DNA from 2 places in the Brevundimonas sp. GW821-FHT02A10 genome. Region 1 is predicted to be linked to the other one. Evidence: riboswitches for the same ligand, from Rfam matches in the RefSeq annotation. Region 1 holds a riboswitch; the other holds the start of a gene.
The links. Region 1 has a riboswitch for S-adenosylmethionine ahead of metX (homoserine O-succinyltransferase MetX). Riboswitches for the same ligand answer to the same signal wherever they lie in the genome.
Positions count from the first base shown of each region.

Region 1 (4,416 bases):
CGGCGATCAGATCGTCCTGATGCTCCAGCCCCACCGACAGGCGCAGCAGGCCATCGGTGATGCCGGCGATGACGCGGGCTTCCGGCGTCATGGCGGCGTGGGTCATGGTCGCCGGGTGGGCGATCAGGCTTTCGACCCCGCCCAGCGATTCCGCCAGGGTGAAGGTCTCCAGCGTCTCGACCAGGGTGCGCACGGCCTCGACGCCGCCGACCAGTTCGAAGCTGAGCATGGCGCCCGGGCCCTGCTGCTGGCGCGCGGCGAGCGCGTGGTTCGGGTGCGACTTCAGGCCGGGATAGTGGACGGCCTTCACCGAGGGGTGGGCTTCCAGCAGGGCGGCGACGTGGCCGGCCGTTTCCTGTTGGCGCTCGATGCGCGTGAACAGGGTGCGGATGCCGCGCATCGTCAGATAGGCGTCGAAGGCGCCACCGGTCACGCCGCGGCAGTTGGCCCACCAGGCGAGCTCGGCATGATCGGCCGGATCAGCCGAGATCACCGCCCCGCCGACGACGTCGGAATGACCGTTGATGTACTTCGTGGTCGAGTGGACGACGATGTCGGCGCCCAGTTCGATGGGGCGCTGCAGGGCGGGCGACAGGAAGGTGTTGTCGGCGACCACCTTGGCGCCCACAGCGTGGGCGCGCACGCAGATGTCGGCGACATCGACGACGCGCAGCAGGGGGTTGGACGGGGTTTCGACCAGCACCAGTTTCGGGTTCAGGGCGAGGGCGGCTTCCAGCGCGGCGGGATCGCCCTGATCCACCCACAGGACCTCGAAATGGCCCTTCTTCGCATGGGCGCACAGCAGGCGGTGGGTGCCGCCGTAGCAGTCGTGCGGGGCGATCAGCAGGTCTCCGGGCGACAGCAGGGAGAGCGGCAGATCGACCGCGGCCATGCCCGTGGCGGTGACCACGCAGCCGGCGCCGCCCTCCAGTTCGGCCAGGGTGTCGGCCAGGACGTCGCGGGTCGGATTGCCCGAGCGGGCGTAGTCGTATTTCCGCTTCTGGTCGAAGCCGGCGAAGGAGTAGTTCGAGGACAGATAGAGCGGCGGCATGACCGCGCCGTGCGCCGAATCCTGATCCACGCCCGAGCGGGCGCAGATGGTGCGGATGTCTTTTGCGGTACGGGTCGGACGGGTCACTGGTCGATATCCTTGAGGGCGGAGCGGAGGATGTCGCCGACGAGGGCGTCCTCCTTCAGGAAGGCGTCGTGGCCGTACAGGGACGGAGCCTCGACCAGACGCCACAGGGTGGGCAGGCGGGCCGCGAGTTCGCGGATGTCGTCGATCGGCACCAGCCGGTCAGAGGTGAAGCCGACCAGGGTGACGGGGGTGGTGATGGCCTCGGGCGTGACCGAATGGCGGTCCAGCGAGTCGGACATCGACAGCCAGCGCGAGGGGGTGGTGTGGGTGCGGTAGGCGACGCCGCGCGCGGTCAGATATTCGCACACCGGATAGGCCTGGCCGGCGGCGAGGGGGGCGGTGGTTTCGAACCGCTCGGAGAATTCCTCGGCGGTGCGATAGGTGGTCATGGCCAGTTCGCGGGCCAGGGCGACGCCGTCCTCGGGCCGGCCGGCCTCGACCGCCAGCTTCAGGATGCGGCGCTGGATGCCGCGCCAGGCCGTGGCCTGCGGATGGGCGCGATGGGCGGCGGAGACGACGATCAGCTGTTCGGCCCAGCGCGGAAACAGTTCGCCGAAGGCCAGGGCGATCATGCCGCCGTAGGAGCAGCCGATTACGGCGGCGACGGTCTCGGCGCCCAGATGGTCCAGCAGCAGGCCCAGCAGGCGAGCCTGATCCTGGGTGGTGATGGTGACGGGCTCTTCACCGGCGTCCTGCGTCCCGGGGGCATAGTCGAAGGCCAGAACCTGGCAGCGGCGCAGATCGATGGGCCCGCCGGCGGTGACCGCGTCCGACCACCAGCCCAGGCCGTTGGTCTCGGTGCGGTGCACGAAACGACCCGCCGAGATGCCGCCGGCGACGACGACCAGGGGCGCGCCCTCACGGCCGTGCAGACGGCCGGTGACGGTGGTCTGGTTCAGGCGCTGGCCGGACTGCAGGCGGAAGTCGGCGGGGATTTCGACGCTGATGTCGACGGCGTTGCCCTGACGGATGCGGCGCAGCTCCGGCACGAAGGCGCGGGGCTTGACGTCCAGACGCACATCGCCGTCGGCGCTACAAAAGGGTTCGGTGGTTTCGGTATCGAAGGCCATCGTCTTCCGCATCAGTCCCGCTCAGCAAGGACCCGATGCGATGACAGATGCGTGGATGCGCCGCCGTAAACCGACGCTCCACTCATCTCTCGCGACCCCGAAAGGCCTCGCAGGAGTTGGCACCGTTCGGACGGAATCCGGTGGTTGCCCCGACGTCAAAGGGCCTATCCCTCGGTCGGTCTTGATGAGTGGATTTATCGTGAGGCAAAACAGGGGTTCAGGTCAAGCGGAAAAATCCACCGCATACCCACACGACGGGTCACTCCCTGTGCCGCGTTATACTCGTCGTAACCCGACTATGCGCAAAAAACTTCCAACACAGGGTTGACGGCTGGCGTTTAGCCCGACACCCTTGGGCCAACTTATTCGCAAGGTTTCACCCCGTGTCCCGTTCTGGCCTCATCGCCATTTCGATTAGCACCGCCGCCGCAGTGACGGCGCGGACGGGTACGCCTGCGCTCACCACCACCGGCGGTATGACCATCACCGGCCCTTTCAGGGCGGGAAAAGGTTAGCGCACGTCGAACCCGACAAGCACCAACCCAGACCCGCCCGGACCCCCGGGCGGGTTTTTTCTTACCCGATCCCAACCCCGATTTTTCCGCACCACCCTCCGCTGCCGAGACCGAAAATGTCCCATCTCTCCGTCGTCCAGAAGTCCGACCCGCTCAAACCCGCCGCCGAACAGGGCGCCGCGCTCGATGTCGTGGTGCTCAAGTTCGGCTCCTCCATCCTGCGTTCCCAGGCCGATGCCCCGGCGGTGGCTTCGGAGGTCTATGGCCACGTTCGCGCCGGCCGGAAGGTGGTAGCGGTGGTCTCTGCCTTCGGCGGCCAGACCGACAGGCTTCTGGCCGACGCCCGCCTGCTGGGGCTCGACCACGAGAACGATCTGCTGCCCGGCTATGTGGCGCTCGGCGAGGAACAGGCGGCGGCCCTGACGGCCATCGCCTGCGACCGGATCGGTCTGGACGCGGTCGCCTTGTCCGTGCGGGAACTGGGCATCGTGGCCGAAGGACCGGCGGAGCACGCCCATCCCTGCGACCTCAAGAGCGGCGCCCTGCTGCGGGCCCTTGGCGATCATCAGGTGGTGGTGGTCCCGGGCTTCGGCGCGGTGCGGCCGGACAACAAGGTGGCGCTGCTGGGACGCGGCGGCTCGGACATGACGGCGGTCTTCCTCGCGGCCGAACTGGGGCTGAAGCGGGTGCGGCTGGTCAAGGATGTGGACGGTCTTTACGACCGCGACCCCGCCGCCGCCTCGGGCAAGCCGCTGCGCTATCGCCGCGCGTCCTGGGACGATGCGCGTCGTCACGGCGGCGCTTTGGTTCAGCATGACGCCATCGATCTGGGCCAGCAGCGTGGCGTCGAGATCGAGGTCGCGGGTCTGGCGCGCGCCGGCGGCACGGTGGTCGGTGATCATTCCGCCCCTCCCGGACCCTCGGTGCCCGACGCTCCGATCCGCGTCGCCATCGCCGGCTGCGGCGTTGTCGGCGGCGGCCTTCTGGCCCGTCTGATCGGCGATCCCCGCTATCAGGTCACCGGCGTTCTGGTGCGCGATCCGAAGAAGCCGCGCGACGTCGCCGCCCCGTCCGATCTGTTCACCGCCGACCGCGCCGCCTTCCTGGCGCAGAAGCCCGATCTGCTGGTCGAGGCCCTCTCGGAAGGCGAGGCCGGTCACGACCTGATCCGCGAGGCCCTTCAGGCCGGGATCGACGTCGCCAGCGCCAACAAACAGGCCATCAGCCGCGACCCCGCCGGGCTTCAGGCCCTGGCCGACGAGCACAAGGCCCTGCTGGTCTATTCGGCCGCGGTCGGCGGCGGTGCCCCGATGATCGAGACCCTGCGCGCGGCGCGCGAGGCCGGGCCTGTCGCCCGGTTCGAGGCGGTGCTCAACGGCACGGTCAACTTCATGCTGGATCGGCTCAGCGCGGGCGCCGACTTCGCTGACGCCCTGGCCGACGCCCGGGTGGCGGGCTTCGCCGAGGAAGATCCGTCCTCGGATCTGGAAGGCCGCGACGCCGCCGCCAAGGTCCGGCTGCTGTCTTTCGAGGCCTTCGGCGAAACGCCGGCCGACGGGACGATCACCTGCGATATCCTGTCGGATGCCTTCCGTCCGACGGGTTCGCCGGTGCGCCAGATCGGCGCCTGCCGTAAGTCCGACGCCGGCCTCGACGCGACGGTCCTGCTCAACCGGGAGCTTGAGGATCCGCT
Region 1 covers NZ_JBWKWC010000002.1:236,500-240,915, reverse strand. The annotation lists gene metB (cystathionine gamma-synthase) at 1-1,138, opposite strand, end outside; gene metX (homoserine O-succinyltransferase MetX) at 1,135-2,220, opposite strand; SAM riboswitch class I at 2,288-2,399, opposite strand; gene AC07U0_RS07590 (amino acid kinase family protein) at 2,840-4,416, shown strand, end outside.

Region 2 (4,416 bases), on a different contig from region 1:
CGGCGACACGCCCCTGATCCGGTTGCGCGCCGCCTCCGAGGCGACCGGCTGCGAAATCTTCGGCAAGGCGGAGTTTCTGAACGCCGGCCAGTCGATCAAGGATCGCACGGCCCTGGGTCTGGTTCAGGACGCCCGCGCCAGGGGCCTGCTGCGGCCCGGCGGCACGATCGTCGAGGGCACGGCGGGCAATACCGGCATCGGCCTGGCCTTGGTCGGCGCCGCCCTCGGCCACCCCGTCGTCATCGTCATGCCGCGCAGCCAGACGGCGGAGAAGAAGCAGGCGGTGCGGATGCATGGCGCCCGGCTGGTCGAGGTCGACCCCGCCCCCTTCGCCAGCCCCAACCATTTCGTCCACTTCTCGCGTCGTCTGGCCGAGGACCTGAACGCGAGCGAACCGAACGGCGCCTGGTACGCCGACCAGTTCGACAATCCCGCCAACCGCCGCACCCACTATGAGACCACCGGCCGCGAGATCTGGGAGCAGACAAACGGCACGGTCGATGGCTTCATCTGCGCGGCCGGGACAGGCGGCACCCTGGCCGGAGTGTCCCAGTATCTGCGCGAGCGGAACCCTGAGGTCGCCATCGGCCTCGCCGACCCGCCGGGCGCCGCCCTCTACAGCTGGTTCACCGAAGGCGTCCTGAAATCCGAAGGCAGTTCAGTGACCGAGGGGATCGGCGTGAACCGGATCACCGGCAACCTCGAAGGCGTCACCGTCGACCACGCCTGGCGGATCGAGGACGCAGAGGCCCTGTCCCTGCTGTTCGATCTGGTGGTGCACGAGGGCCTGACGCTGGGCCCGTCCAGCGGCGTCAATATCGCGGGCGCCATCCGGCTCGGGAAGGCGCTCGGCCCCGGCAAGACCATCGTGACCGTCCTGTGCGATCCGGGTCAGCGCTATGCGGGCAAGATCTACAACCCGGCCTTCCTGCGTTCGAAGGATCTGGCCGTGCCCGACTGGCTGGAGGGGCTGTGACCGACACCGACATCACCCCGGGACGCAAGCTCCCGCCGCTCAACGCCCTGAAGGCTTTCGAGGCCTGCGCCCGGCATCTCAGCGTCTCGCTGGCGGCCCGCGAACTGGGCGTGACGCCGGGCGCTGTCAGCCAGCAAATCCGCGTGCTCGAGGACCATGCGGGCGGGCCTCTGTTCAAACGCGATTCCGGCGTGACCGCCCTGACCACGCTCGGGGCGACGCTGCAGCCCGTGTTGCGAGAGGCGTTCGAGCACCTGAAGCGTGCGGCCGACATCGTCTATGGCGCGGGCGTTCGCCAGTCGCTGACGGTCAGCGTGCCGCCGTCCTTCGCCAATCGCTGGCTGGTGCCCCGTCTGGCCCGCTTTTCGGCCGATCATCCCGAGATCGAGGTCTGGGTCTCCGCCGACATGCAGCTGGCGGACGTGGCGGGCGGCCGGGCCGATGTCGCCGTACGCTACGGCCATGGCGACTATCCGGGCGTGCGCACCGAGACCCTGCTTGACGGCGGGGTGCTGCCCGTCTGCAGCCCCGAACTGCTCAAAGGCGAGCACCCGCTGCATCGACCGGCGGACTTGGCGCACCACACCCTGATCCACGTCAGCCCCAGCCCGATGGAAGAGCCCCGGCCCGACTGGTCGACCTGGCTGGGCTCCCGCAAGCTCGACGCTGTCGATGCGACCGTCGGCCCCCGCTTCGACCAGACCGCCTTCGCCATCGAGGATGCCGCGCGGGGACGGGGCGTGGCCCTGGCGCCCCGGGCCTTCGTCACCGAGGACCTTGCCGCCGGGCGGCTGATCATTCCGTTCGCGGACGGCTATCTGCCGACCGACATGGCCTATCGGGTGGTCACCCGCCGGTCCCACGTCCGGCCCGAGGCGCAGGTCTTCGTCGCCTGGCTGCGGGAAGAGGCACGCGAGGGCGCCGTCGTCGCCGACGAACTCTGATTTAGATTTCCTGTCGCCCGGCCCAGATATTCTGAGCAGCGCCTGCGTTGACCCGGCCCGGCCCGGCGGCAATATCGGCAAGCTCATCGAGACCGGCTGAGGGACAGGCCCTTGGACGCCGGGGCAACCTGCGGACCTCCGTAAGGTGCCAACTCCTTCGCAAGGACCGATCCCGGTCCGCGGTAGATGAGAGGCCACGAACGCCTTCGGGTGTTCGCCCTCCCGTCGCCATCGAAGGGGTTCCGATGACGGGGACGAAGACGATGCGAGCCGCCATCACAGCCGCCTATGACCGCCGGACCGGGCCGCCCGGCCGCTGTCGACCCTGACCCGCCTCCCCACGACCTGACCGGCCGCCGCCGGTTCTCCTCCCCCCACCCATAAAGCGCCATCCCCGCCGGGCTCGTCCCGCGCGAGAGGCTGGCCTGCGCTCTCACGCCAAGGACTGTCATGACCTACTCCTCCTCCACCACTGCCCGCCGCCGGCTGTTCGCCGCCGTCTCGACCGGCGCCCTTCTGATCGCCGGCGCCGCAGCCGCCCAGACCGCCGCGCCCGCCAACGATCCCGACGCCGCCGCCGTCGAGGACGTCGTCGTCACCGGCACCCGCGTGCCCAACCGTTCGCGGCTGGACACCCTCGCCCCCGTCGACGTCGTCACCGCCCAGACCCTGCAGAACCGCGGCACAACCGAGTTCGCCGCCGCCCTCGCACAGGCCATTCCGTCGCTGACCTTCCAGCGCCCCGCGGTCGTCGACGGAACCGACTCCATCCGCCCCGCAACCCTGCGCGGCCTGTCGCCCGACCAGACCCTGGTGCTGGTCAACGGCACGCGCCGCCACGCCTCGGCCCTGGTCAACGTCAACGGCTCGGTCGGGCGCGGTTCGGCCGCCGTCGACCTGAACACCATCCCGACCGTGGCGCTGGACCGCGTCGAGGTCCTGCGTGACGGCGCCTCGGCCCAGTACGGTTCCGACGCCATCGCCGGGGTTGTGAACCTGCGTCTGCGTGAGGCTTCGTCCGGCGGCGGCGCCAACGTCACCTACGGCCAGTATTTTACCAGCGTCGACACCGCCCGGGGCTCGCGCGACGAGACCGACGGCCAGACGGTCACCGCCTCGGCGTGGCAGGGCTTCGCCCTCGGCTCGGACGGCTTCCTGACCCTGTCGGGAGAGTATCTGCAACGCGATCCGACCAACCGTTCGGACCTCGACCCGCGCGTGACGCCGAACCGGGTGACCGCCCGCGTCGGCGATCCCGAGGTCGACCAGTGGACCGTCTTCGCCAACGCCGGCAAGCCGCTGGCCGCAGGGTGGGAAGCCTATGGCTGGGCCGGCTATCAGCAGCGCGAGAGCGAGAGCGCGGCCTTCCCGCGCCTGGCCGACAACGTCAACAACGTCGTCTCCATCTATCCGAACGGCTTCCTGCCGCTGATCAATGTGACGTCGAAGGACCTGTCTGTCGCCGGCGGCCTGCGCGGCCAGATCGGCGGCTGGGACGCGGACTTCAACCTGGTCTACGGCCGCAATGCGCTCGATTTCCGCACCGAGAACACGTTGAACGCCACCTATGGCGCGGCCTCCCAGACCAGCTTCGACGACGGCAGCCTGATCTATGACCAGCTCGTCTTCGGCGCCGACTTCAATCGTCAGTTCGAGGTTGGCCTCAGCCGCCCGCTGAACCTGGCCTTTGGTCTGGAAGCGCGTCGCGAAGGTTATGAGATCCAGGCGGGCGAAGCGGCCAGCTACAACCGCGGCCCGCTGGGGTCGAACACCGCCCTCGCCGGCGGCGCCCAGGGCTTCGTCGGCTTCCAGCCCTCGAACGTCGTGGACGAGGACCGCGACGCGGTCGGGGTCTATGCCGACATCGAAATCCCGCTGACCGAGAAGCTGACCGTCGAAGGCGCCGTCCGCTTCGAGGACTATTCCGACTTCGGCGACAGCCAGACCGGCAAGTTCTCGGCCCGCTACGATTTCAGCCCGAACTTCGCCCTGCGCGGTTCGGTCTCGACCGGCTTCCGCGCCCCGTCGCTGCAACAGAGCTACTTCACCTCGACCTCGTCGGTGATCCAGAACGGCGCGGTCGTCGAGACCGGCACCTTCCCCTCGACCAGCGCCGTCGCCACCCTTCTCGGGGGCCGTCCGCTCAAGGCGGAGACCTCGACCAACTATTCGCTGGGCACGGTCATCCGGTTCGGCGGCTTCGACTTCACCGTCGACGCCTATCAGATCGACATCGAGAACCAGATCGTGCTGTCGGAGCTGATCAACCGCAGCTTCTCGACCCAGGTTGCGGCCTTGCTCGATCCGCTCGGCATCCAGGCCGCGCGCTTCTTCCTCAACGGCGTGGAGACGACGACCAAGGGTGTGGACGTGGTCGGCCACTACCGCTGGCGCACCGAAGCGGCCGGGGCCTTCGACTTCACCGTCGCGGCCAACTTCAACGATGTGGAGGTGACCAAGGTCCCGACCTCCTCCTCGGTCCTGAACCCCGTGCCG
Region 2 covers NZ_JBWKWC010000003.1:169,957-174,372, forward strand. The annotation lists gene AC07U0_RS10410 (cysteine synthase A) at 1-976, shown strand, start outside; gene gcvA (transcriptional regulator GcvA) at 973-1,920, shown strand; SAM riboswitch class I at 2,001-2,113, shown strand; gene AC07U0_RS10420 (TonB-dependent receptor plug domain-containing protein) at 2,371-4,416, shown strand, end outside.
Region 2: linked by a shared signal. The riboswitch ahead of AC07U0_RS10420 (TonB-dependent receptor plug domain-containing protein) and the one ahead of metX (homoserine O-succinyltransferase MetX) in region 1 are both predicted to bind S-adenosylmethionine.